Regions from separate parts of the Pantoea sp. ABR1s genome, predicted to be linked through region 3. Evidence: riboswitches for the same ligand, from Rfam matches in the RefSeq annotation. Region 3 holds a riboswitch; each other region holds the start of a gene.
The links. Region 3 has a riboswitch for thiamine pyrophosphate ahead of ACXKZD_RS22995 (FAD-dependent oxidoreductase). Riboswitches for the same ligand answer to the same signal wherever they lie in the genome.
Positions count from the first base shown of each region.

Region 1: it holds a riboswitch for thiamine pyrophosphate, as region 3 does, so the genes downstream of both, thiB (thiamine ABC transporter substrate binding subunit) here and ACXKZD_RS22995 (FAD-dependent oxidoreductase) in region 3, are expected to answer to the same signal.
Region 2: it holds a riboswitch for thiamine pyrophosphate, as region 3 does, so the genes downstream of both, thiM (hydroxyethylthiazole kinase) here and ACXKZD_RS22995 (FAD-dependent oxidoreductase) in region 3, are expected to answer to the same signal.

Region 1 is NZ_CM173823.1:3,407,641-3,410,892, forward strand. Features, by position in the region: gene sgrR (HTH-type transcriptional regulator SgrR) at 1-1,313, shown strand, start outside; TPP riboswitch at 1,349-1,451, shown strand; gene thiB (thiamine ABC transporter substrate binding subunit) at 1,498-2,484, shown strand; gene thiP (thiamine/thiamine pyrophosphate ABC transporter permease ThiP) at 2,460-3,252, shown strand, end outside.
Region 2 is NZ_CM173823.1:1,394,112-1,397,363, reverse strand. Features, by position in the region: gene ACXKZD_RS06455 (GntR family transcriptional regulator) at 1-155, shown strand, start outside; gene thiD (bifunctional hydroxymethylpyrimidine kinase/phosphomethylpyrimidine kinase) at 208-1,008, opposite strand; gene thiM (hydroxyethylthiazole kinase) at 995-1,792, opposite strand; TPP riboswitch at 1,827-1,927, opposite strand; gene ACXKZD_RS06440 (hypothetical protein) at 2,235-2,432, shown strand; gene ACXKZD_RS06435 (AEC family transporter) at 2,530-3,252, shown strand, end outside.
Region 3 is NZ_JBSZSY010000004.1:391,083-394,334, forward strand. Features, by position in the region: gene ACXKZD_RS22980 (HesA/MoeB/ThiF family protein) at 1-124, opposite strand, end outside; gene ACXKZD_RS22985 (thiazole synthase) at 134-892, opposite strand; gene thiS (sulfur carrier protein ThiS) at 895-1,092, opposite strand; gene ACXKZD_RS22995 (FAD-dependent oxidoreductase) at 1,082-2,020, opposite strand; TPP riboswitch at 2,152-2,271, opposite strand; gene ACXKZD_RS23000 (cysteine hydrolase family protein) at 2,335-2,880, opposite strand; gene ACXKZD_RS23005 (ArsR/SmtB family transcription factor) at 3,125-3,252, opposite strand, start outside.

The sequences.
Region 1 (3,252 bases), on a different replicon from region 3:
AGGGCAAGCATATCCTGCGGGTGCTCTACTATCGTCCGCTGCTCAATCTGCTGCCCGGTTCGCCGCTGCGGCGCTCCGAAACCCATATTGCGCGACAGATTTTCAACGGCCTGACGCGGATAAATGAGGAAAATGGGGAAATCGAGCCCGATATTGCGCACCACTGGCAGCAGACTTCCCCGCTTCACTGGCGCTTTTTTCTGCGTCCGGCGATTCGCTTTCATCACGGCAGAGAACTGGAGATGGAGGATGTGCTGGCCACGCTGGAGCGTCAGCGCCCCCATCCGCTCTTTTCCCATATTGAGCAGATCGACTCGCCCGCGCCCTGGACGCTGGATATCCGCTTAAGCCAGCCCGACGAGGGATTACCCTGGCTGCTGGGCAGCGTCAGTGCGATGATCCTGCCGCGCGAATGGCCGACGCTGCACGATTTTGCCCGCCAGCCCGTTGGCACCGGTCCTTACCGGGTGATCCGCAATCAGGAGAGTCAGCTGAAGATCGAAGCGTTTGATGACTATTTTGGTTTTCGCGCGCTGATTGATGATGTCTCTATCTGGGTACTGCCCGACATCAGCGATGAGCTGGTCTATGCCGGTGTCCGTCTGCAGGGCGACGGAGCCGATGAGATTCAGGAGGAGAGCCGCCTTGAAGAGGGCTGCTACTATCTGCTGTTCGACCAGCGTTCAGAACAGGGACGCAACGAGGCGGTCCGGCGCTGGGTCAGCTACCTGTTTAATCCTATCGCCCTGCTCAATCACGCCGGTGTCGGCTACCAGCGCTACTGGTTTCCGGCGTATGGCCTGCTGCCACGCTGGCATCATCGGCGCGACCTGACGCCAGTGGAAAAACCGCCTGGCTTAACCCACCTGACGCTGACCTGGTACAGCCAGCACGTGGAGCATGAAGGCATCGCTAACGCGCTGCGTCCGCTATTGGCAGAGCATGGCGTCACGCTGGAGACCCGCGAGATCAGCTACGAAAGCTGGTATCAGGGCGAAGCGGAAAGTGATATCTGGCTTGGCAGCGTGAACTTTACCCTGCCGCTGACTTACTCTCTGTTTGCGCAGCTTTATGAGATCCCGTTGCTGCATCACTGTCTGCCGATCGACTGGCACAGCGATGCGGCCCGCTGGCGCGAGAAAACGCTGCCGCTGGCCGAATGGAGTAAACAGTTAGTCGAAGAAGCGGGTCTGCATCCGCTGTTTCACCACTGGCTGCTGCTTGAAGGTCAGCGCAGCATGCGCGGCGTTCGGATGAATACGCTGGGCTGGTTTGATTTTAAATCCGCCTGGTTCGCGCCACCCGCGCTGTGAGGCTTTCGCCCCGGCGCTGAAATGACTAGAATGTGACGTTCTCAACGGGGTGCCGCCTGCCACCAGCAAGCAGCTGAGAGATACCCGTCGAACCTGATTCGGTTAATACCGACGTAGGGATTTGGGAGGCCTCTGTGCTCAGATCCTTTGCGACTCATCCCCTATTCTCCTGAAGGAGCGCAAAGTGTTAAACAAAGTTCTGCCGGTGCTGCTGTTACTCTCCGCCCCCGTTCTGGCGGCTAAGCCGGTTCTCACGGTCTACACCTACGACTCCTTCTCCGCTGACTGGGGCCCTGGCCCGGCGGTTAAAAAAGCCTTCGAGGCGCAGTGCAACTGCGAGCTGAAATTCGTCACGCTGGAAGATGGCGTGTCGCTGCTGAACCGCGTGCGCATGGAAGGAAAAAGCAGCAAAGCCGATCTGGTACTGGGGCTGGATAACAATCTGGTACAGGCGGCGCAGAAAACCGGTCTGTTTGCCGAAAGTCAGGTCGATACCTCGACATTAAAACTGCCCGGCGGCTGGCACAACACCACCTTCGTGCCGTTTGATTATGGCTACTTCGCGTTTGTCTATGACAAAACCCGGCTGAAGAATCCGCCAAAAAGCCTGAAAGAGCTGGTCGACAGCCCGGAGAAGTGGCGGGTGATCTACGAAGATCCCCGTACCAGCACCCCCGGCTTAGGCCTGCTGTTGTGGATGCAGAAAGTCTATGGCGATCAGGCACCGCAGGCGTGGCAGAAGCTGGCGCAGAAAACCGTGACGGTGACCAAAGGCTGGAGTGAAGCCTATGGCCTGTTCCTCAAGGGCGAAGGCGATCTGGTGCTAAGCTACACCACCTCACCGGCTTACCACATCATCGAAGAGAAAAAAGAGAACTATGCCGCCGCGCCGTTTGCAGAGGGCCACTATCTGCAGGTTGAAGTTGCCGCGCAGTTAGCCAGCAGCAAGCAGCCGGCGCTGGCACAGCAGTTTATGAAGTTTATGGTGTCACCCGACTTCCAGCGCACGATTCCCACCGGTAACTGGATGTACCCGGTAATCGACACGCCACTGCCTGCCGGTTTTAGCGCACTCACTGTGCCCGCCACCGCTCTGCAGTTCTCGCCGGAAGAGGTTGCCAGCCAGCGTTCAGGCTGGATCAGCCAGTGGCAACGCGCCGTCAGCCGCTGATGCCGCGCTGGCTTATCCCCGGTTCGCTCGCCACGCTGCTGTTAATCAGCGTGGCGCTGCTGGCCTTCGGTGCACTCTGGAGCGCCGCGCCAGAGAATGACTGGCGCAGCGTGCTGCAGGATGATTACCTGCATCACGTTATCGCCTTCTCTTTTGGTCAGGCGCTGCTCTCCGCGCTGTTGTCGCTGCTGCCAGCGGTGCCGCTGGCGCGCGCGCTCTATCGACGCCGTTTCCCTGGCCGTCAGCTGCTGCTGCGTCTGTGCGCCATGACCCTGGTGCTGCCGGTGCTGGTGGCGGTATTTGGTCTGCTCACCGTCTATGGTCGTGTCGGCTGGCTGGCGCAGCTGTGCCAGCTGGCAGGGATTGATTACCACTTCTCTCCCTACGGTCTGTCGGGCATTTTGCTGGCGCACGTCTTCTTTAACCTGCCGCTGGCGACCCGCCTGATGCTGCAGGCGCTGGAGAGCATTCCGGCGGAACAGCGTCAGCTGGCGGCACAGCTCGACCTGCGCGGCTGGCACCATTTTCGTCTGCTGGAGTGGCCATGGCTGCGGCGTCAGCTGCTGCCGACCGGCGCGCTGATCTTCATGCTCTGTTTCGCCAGCTTTGCTACCGTGCTCTCACTGGGCGGCGGCCCGCAGGCGACGACCATCGAGCTGGCGATTTTCCAGGCGCTGAGTTATGACTACGATCCGGGGCGCGCAGCACTGCTGGCGCTGATCCAGCTTGGCTGCTGCGTGACGCTGGTGCTGCTCAGTCAGCGCTTCA
Region 2 (3,252 bases), on a different replicon from region 3:
ACAAGCTGATTGAGCAGCATGAAGAGATTTTTGCGGCGCTGAAGCGTCATGACGCCGATGCAGCCGAAGCGGCAATGCGTCGTCATCTGCAGGAGATGATCTTCTCTATCACCCCGATTGCCGAGCGTAACAGCGCCTGGTTTGAAGCACCCTGAACCTGAAACCGCCCGCACCACCTGATTACCAGGTCGATGCGGGCCTTCGTCATTACCACCATTGATGAAAATGGTGAACCGGTCCGATACCCTTCCCGACCTCCAGCGAATCCGCCTGCAGCAGCGCCTGCTGTAACCAGTTTTTGGCTTCCCCAATCGTCTCTGCCCAGTCAGCATGACGTGGTCGCAACGCGGCTAAGGCTGCCGACAGCGTACAGCCGGTGCCGTGCGTATGACGGGTATTTACCCGCGGCGTACTGAATCGCTGCTCTGCTGAGTGCGTGATCAGCCAGTCCGGGCTCTCCGCCGCCGCAAGGTGACCGCCCTTCATCAGCACAGCCTGACAGCCCAGTGCCAGCAATGCCCGTCCCTGCTCGCGCATCTCCTCTTCATCTGCCGCAATGGCGCAGTCCAGCAACGCCGCCGCTTCCGGAAGATTAGGCGTGATCAGCGAGACCTGCGGCAATAACAGCTCTCGTACACTGGCTACGGCGTCTGGCGAGAGCAGCGCATCACCACTTTTCGCAACCATGACCGTGTCCAGCACGATAAACGGGATTGCCGCATTGCTCAGCCGGGCCGCAACCTGCTCCACGATAGCCGTTTCTGACAGCATGCCAATTTTTGCGCTGTCGATGCGCACATCACTGAGCACCGAATCGAGCTGGGCAGCAACAAAGTCAGGCGTAATGCGATAAACCGAATGCACGCCGCAGGTGTTCTGTGCCACCAGCGCGGTGATGACGCTGGTGCCATAGGCTCCCAGAGCCGAGAAGGTTTTGAGATCGGCCTGAATCCCTGCGCCGCCGCTGGGATCGGTACCCGCAATCGTCAGAGCGTTAATACGCTTCATGATTACCCTCCAGCGTCCAGAGTGCATCAATAAACGCCGTGGCAAAGCTGCCGGGTCCGGCAGCCTGCGCCGCCGCCTTTTCACCCGCCAGCGCCATCACCTGACAGGCGGCCGCGACATTCATCAGCCGATCGCCAGCCAGAGAGCTGAAACCCGCCACCACTGCCGAGAGGGCGCAGCCGGTCCCGACTATCCGTGTCATTAAGGGGCTTCCACCGTGTACAGCAAGGAGTCGCTGACCATCGGTGGCGTAGTCCACTTCACCGGTGACGACCACCAGCGTGCTCCAGGTTTCCGCGAGCTGTTGGGCCGCATCGAGTGCTGCATCCGCCTGATGCAGCGTGTCGACACCGCGCCCGCCGCTGGCCTGTTGTGCCAGCGCCAGAATCTCTGACGCATTCCCCCGAATCACCGCCGGTTGCTGGCTTAACAACTGCTGGCAGAAGTCACTGCGCAGCGTCAGCGCGCCGACGGCAACCGGATCCAGTGTCCAGGGCGTGCCCGCCTGATTAGCCGCGGTGACCGCAGCCTGCATCGCCTGCTGGCGATCGCGGGTTAAGGTGCCCACGTTAATCAGCAGTGCATCGGCCATGCTACTGAACTGGGCAGCCTCAGCGGCATCGATCACCATCGCCGGTGAGGCATGGAGTGCCAGCAACACGTTGGCGGTGAAGTTCTGGACCACGTCATTGGTCATACAGTGCACCAGCGGTGACTGGCGCCGGAAAGCGTGCAGAATGGGCGCGAAGTGCGCGGCAGAAAGGTGTTGAGATTGATGTGTCATCGTAGCTCCCAACCGGCGAACAAGAAGGCGAATGCGGTCAGGCATCAGACTTCCCTACGCTGGCATTATCCAGTTCAGGTCAGCGGGTTTTTCTCAGCCCTTTCCGTGTGGAAAGCGGCACCCCGAGTCGTGTTACGGCTTGCAGCATAGGCAAGCCGCGCAGCGAAAGCAAGCGACTCCCGCCTGGGAAATAATCAGAGCTGAAACAATTCACATGATCCCGATCAACGCCTGAGGGTGCAAAAAAAGGCTTAATGCTGCGGGTTAACGAGATACCTCTTTATAGGTAGCCCCGCTTATTACCCGGATGGGTAATATTTCCCGCAGTGACTCTGGTTACCCCATAATAATTAACCTGCTCGCAGCATCATCGTAAAAAACACTTTATTTCATGGAGTCAGAAAACTCCTGAAGCGGAACTTCATACTATTCAGGATGTATGATGCGATTTTTAGCGCTTATTCCACACCGCCATCGATGGCAGGATATTAATATTGAACGCAGGGGTGCCGTGGCACCCAATGGCAGACAGTACCTCTCCACCTATATCTCCGCCCGTTGCACAGGCTGTGGCGAAATTATTCATCGGGTCTATTATCGCGACATCAGCGATCGGCAGGCGCGCCGCTGGTTAGGTTAGCGTCCCGGCAACGGTCATTCCGGACACAGTTCAGGTTAACAGTTAGTTAGCAATTTGTTAGTCTGGTAACTAATCATCGTCTGACCAGACTCTCTCTATGCCACTGCTGTTTGAAAGCTTAAGCCATCAAATTTACCTGTCAGCCCCGCTGTTTATCCTCATCCTGCTGGGGTACTGCCTGACGCGCCTCGGGAAATGGCCCGCCAGCATCAGCGAAGGGATGAACCGCTTTGTGTTTAACGTTGCCCTGCCCTGCATGCTGTTTCGGGTGATGAGCACCTTCTCGCAAAGTCCGCCGGTGGATGCGCGCCTGTTGCTGGCCTTTTTCGGCAGTTGCCTGCTGGTGTTTATCGTGGGGCGACTGCTGGCAACAAGGCTGTTTAATCTGGATGGCGTAGCGGCGTCGGTTTTTGCGCTGGGCGGCATCTTTTCCAATAACGTCATGCTGGGGATCCCGGTGGCCACGGTGCTGCTGGGGCCAGAAGCCCTGCCCCCGGTGGCGCTGGTGCTGGTGTTTAACAGCCTGATCCTCTGGACCTTACTGACCGTTTCGGTCGAGTGGGCAAAACAGGGCAGCTTCTCGCTGGAAGGACTCTGGCGCACCCTGCTCGGCGTGCTGAAGAATCCGCTGATCATCGGTATTCTCAGCGGTACAGCCTGGAGCTTTCTGCAACGTCCCTTGCCGCTGCTGGCCGCTGAACCGCTAAAGATGCTGGCCTCACTGGCCGCACCCTTGTCGCTGGTGACGCTGGGCATGAGCCTGGCGCACTATCGGGTGCGGGATGGCTTAAAAGAGAGCTATACCATCTGCCTGCTGAAG
Region 3 (3,252 bases):
GTAACGGCAGCAGCGTTGCACTAAGCCCGCCCGCCCCCACCACCAGCACCCTTGCCCTGCTCAGCCGCTGCTGCCCCGCTTCACCAATCTCAGGCAACATCGTCTGTCGCTGATAACGCTCCATCGCTGCTCCTTAACTGAATTGTGCCAGACCAAAAATAGGCGTAGAAGCAGACGCCATGTCGCGCTGCTCCATCAATCCCGCCTGAAACGCCTCGTGTCCGCCGTGGATTGCAGCAGCAAAGGCTCCCGCCATACGCACCGGATCGCGCGCTTTTGCCACCGCCGTGTTGAGCAGCACGCCATCGAAACCCATCTCCATTGCCTGAGCCGCCTGGCCAGGCGCGCCAATGCCCGCATCAATAATCAGCGGCACATCTTTAAACCACGCACGCATAGCGCGCAGTCCCTCGATATTACGCAGCCCCTGGCCGGAGCCGATCGGCGCGCCCCAGGGCATCAGCACTTCACAGCCCGCTTCCAGCAATTTTTCGCCGACAATCAGATCTTCCGTAGTGTAGGGAAACACCTGGAACCCGTCAGCGCAGAGAATCCGCGCGGCTTCAACCAGCGCAAAAGGATCGGGCTGCAGCGTGTCGGCATGGCCAATCACCTCCAGCTTGATCCACGGTGTGTCGAACAGTTCACGCGCCATCTGCGCCGTCGTCACCGCCTCTTTCACCGTGTGGCAGCCTGCCGTATTCGGCAGAATACGTTTGTTGAGCTGTTGCAGCAGCGTGCGGAAAGCGCCGCCTTCACTGCCTTCCCGTCGCAGGCTGACGGTAATAATCTCCGCGCCTGACGCGTTGATCGCCTGATGCAGAATGTCCGGTGACGGATAACCGGCCGTGCCGAGCAGAAATCGGGATTGCGGAGTAAATTGATAGAACATGGTTAACCTCCCTGCATCGGTGACAGGATTTCGAGCTGGTTGCCCGCCTCAAGTTGCTGGCCGGCATAGCGGCTACGCGGTACAAACTCCCCGTTCAGCGCGGTGGCGACGGTCCGCGGATCGATCTCCTGCTCCGCCATAAGCTCCGCCAGCGTCGTTGCGCTGGTTTCAATCGTGCGTCCATTCAGTTCAACGCGCATGAGTCATCTCCTGAGTCAGTTGCAGCATAAGTTTTTCAGCCATGATCGGGGCCAGCAAAAAGCCGTGGCGGTAGAGGCCGTTAAGTGAGAAACGCCCATTTTCGTAGCGGACTTCCGGCAGGTTCTGCCGGTAAGCAGGACGCAGACCGGTGCCGCTCTCCACGATCCGCGCTTCGGCCAGTGCCGGATGCAGGCTGTAAGCGGCGCTGAGCAATTCCATCATCGCCCGGGCGCTGATCGGGCTGCTGTCGTGGCTTTCCACCATAGTGGCACCCAGCATGAAGTGGCCTCCGGCACGCGGCACCAGATAGCAGGGAAAGCGCGGGTGCAGCAGCCGGACAGGACGGGAGAGTTGTACGTCGGATGTGTGCAGGATCACCATTTCGCCCCGCACGGCGCGCAGGGCTGGCTGCCGATCGGAGGCGTGGATGCCACGGCAGTCGATGATTTTGCCGCCGGGTTTACCGCTGTGAAAGAGGACGCCAGCCTGTTGCAGTTTTTCGCGCAGTTGCTGCAAGGCGCGGCGCGGTTCGAGATGCGCCTCTGCGGCGAAAAACAGGCCGCGGGCAAAGCGGTTTTCCAGTGCGGGTTCAATGTCACCGGGAGAGACCCACTGATGCTGCTGCGTCATGCTGGCGAAGCGCGTCAGTTCGCGGCTGTCACGCGGCGGAGCAACCACCAGCGTGCCCTGCTGTTCCACGCCATCAACGCGTTTCGCCCACCAGCTGGCCGCGTGCTGGCCCCATTCGATCACCTGTGGCGGTGCGCTTTCTGCTTCACACCAGGGCGCGAGCATGCCGCCCGCCCAGTGCGAGGCCGCACGGCAGTCAGGCTGAGTAATAACTTCGACCGTTTCTCCCCGCTCCAGCAGCAGCGTGGCGACACAAAGCCCGGCAACGCCGCTGCCGAGCACCGACCAGCGGCTCATGGTATCCACCGGACAGGAAAAGAAAGATTCAGGATGAGATTTTTCAATTTGGCCTCGTTATCAGTTAACGAAGACCCGTGATACAGAGGGAAAAGGCAGGAACGTTGCGAATGCGCCCCTGCGGCAAGTATCTGATGAGATACCCGTCTTCCTACGCCAGTATCAACTGGGTCAGGTTCTAAGGGTCGCTAAGCCGCGCGGTGCGCTATTAGCCTCTCAGTCTCTCTGGCGAGACTCCCCTGACGGGTTTAGTTGTAAGTTAAGCAGACAGCTTCGTCAAGCAGACTGCATGGAACCGGGTCAGAAAATCGGACTTAACCGGCAGAACCGAAATGCCAGTCAGTTGCGGTTGCCAGCGTCACAAAGGGGCCCGCCAGCGTCTGGTTGTGATGCGCAATAATCTTCTCCGCAGAGAGGTGGGGATTATCGACGGTGGTGTGCGCATCGGAAATCAGTACGACGTTAAAACCCAGCTCCGGGGCTGCCCGACAGGTAGTATCAACGCAGAACTCCGTTTTCATCCCCGCAATCACCAGTTGCTTAATGCCCTTTTGCTTCAGCTGAAGCTGCAGGCCAGTATCCCTGAAACAGCTGGGATATCTTTTGGTGAAGACGACATCACTCTGCGGGTTAGCCTGCAATTCCGGGATCAGGCGCGTCAGCGGGCTTTGCTCGTTAAAAGGGGAATCATCCGGGCCGATATGTCGTGCGAAAAAGAGGGGGACGGCAGAAGCCCGGGCTTTAGTAATCAGAAGTGAGATGTTCGACAAGATCGAATTTGCGGCGAAGGGAGCCTCGGGACCATTAAAAAGGCCCTGCTGCATGTCGATAATTAAAAGTGCACTTACAGATGTAACCATGACGTGTCTCCATTCAGTTTTAAGAACGGAGAACAGCTCCCCGTCCGGTTCGGCGGGGAGTGAGAATCAGTTGTGTCAGGTGCCTGTCACAGAGTCGCTCACGCCGCCGCCAGAGGCGGTGGTGGTGACGGTTGTGAAAGACAGAACTGACATAAACATTTTCTGACCCTGAGTTAATGCGTTCGGTGAAGTCACCCTCAGAAGGATGGCGCTGACATCTACATTACCCTGTACGCCGTCGCTTTTAAAGCGCCTGCAGCGATTGGGTTACCGCATCGGTTATTTCACGAATGCGCGGTTCGGCGCGGCGATAGTAAGTCCATTTCCCGACTTTGCTGGCTTCAACCAGCCCCGCATTGTGAAGTGCTTTCA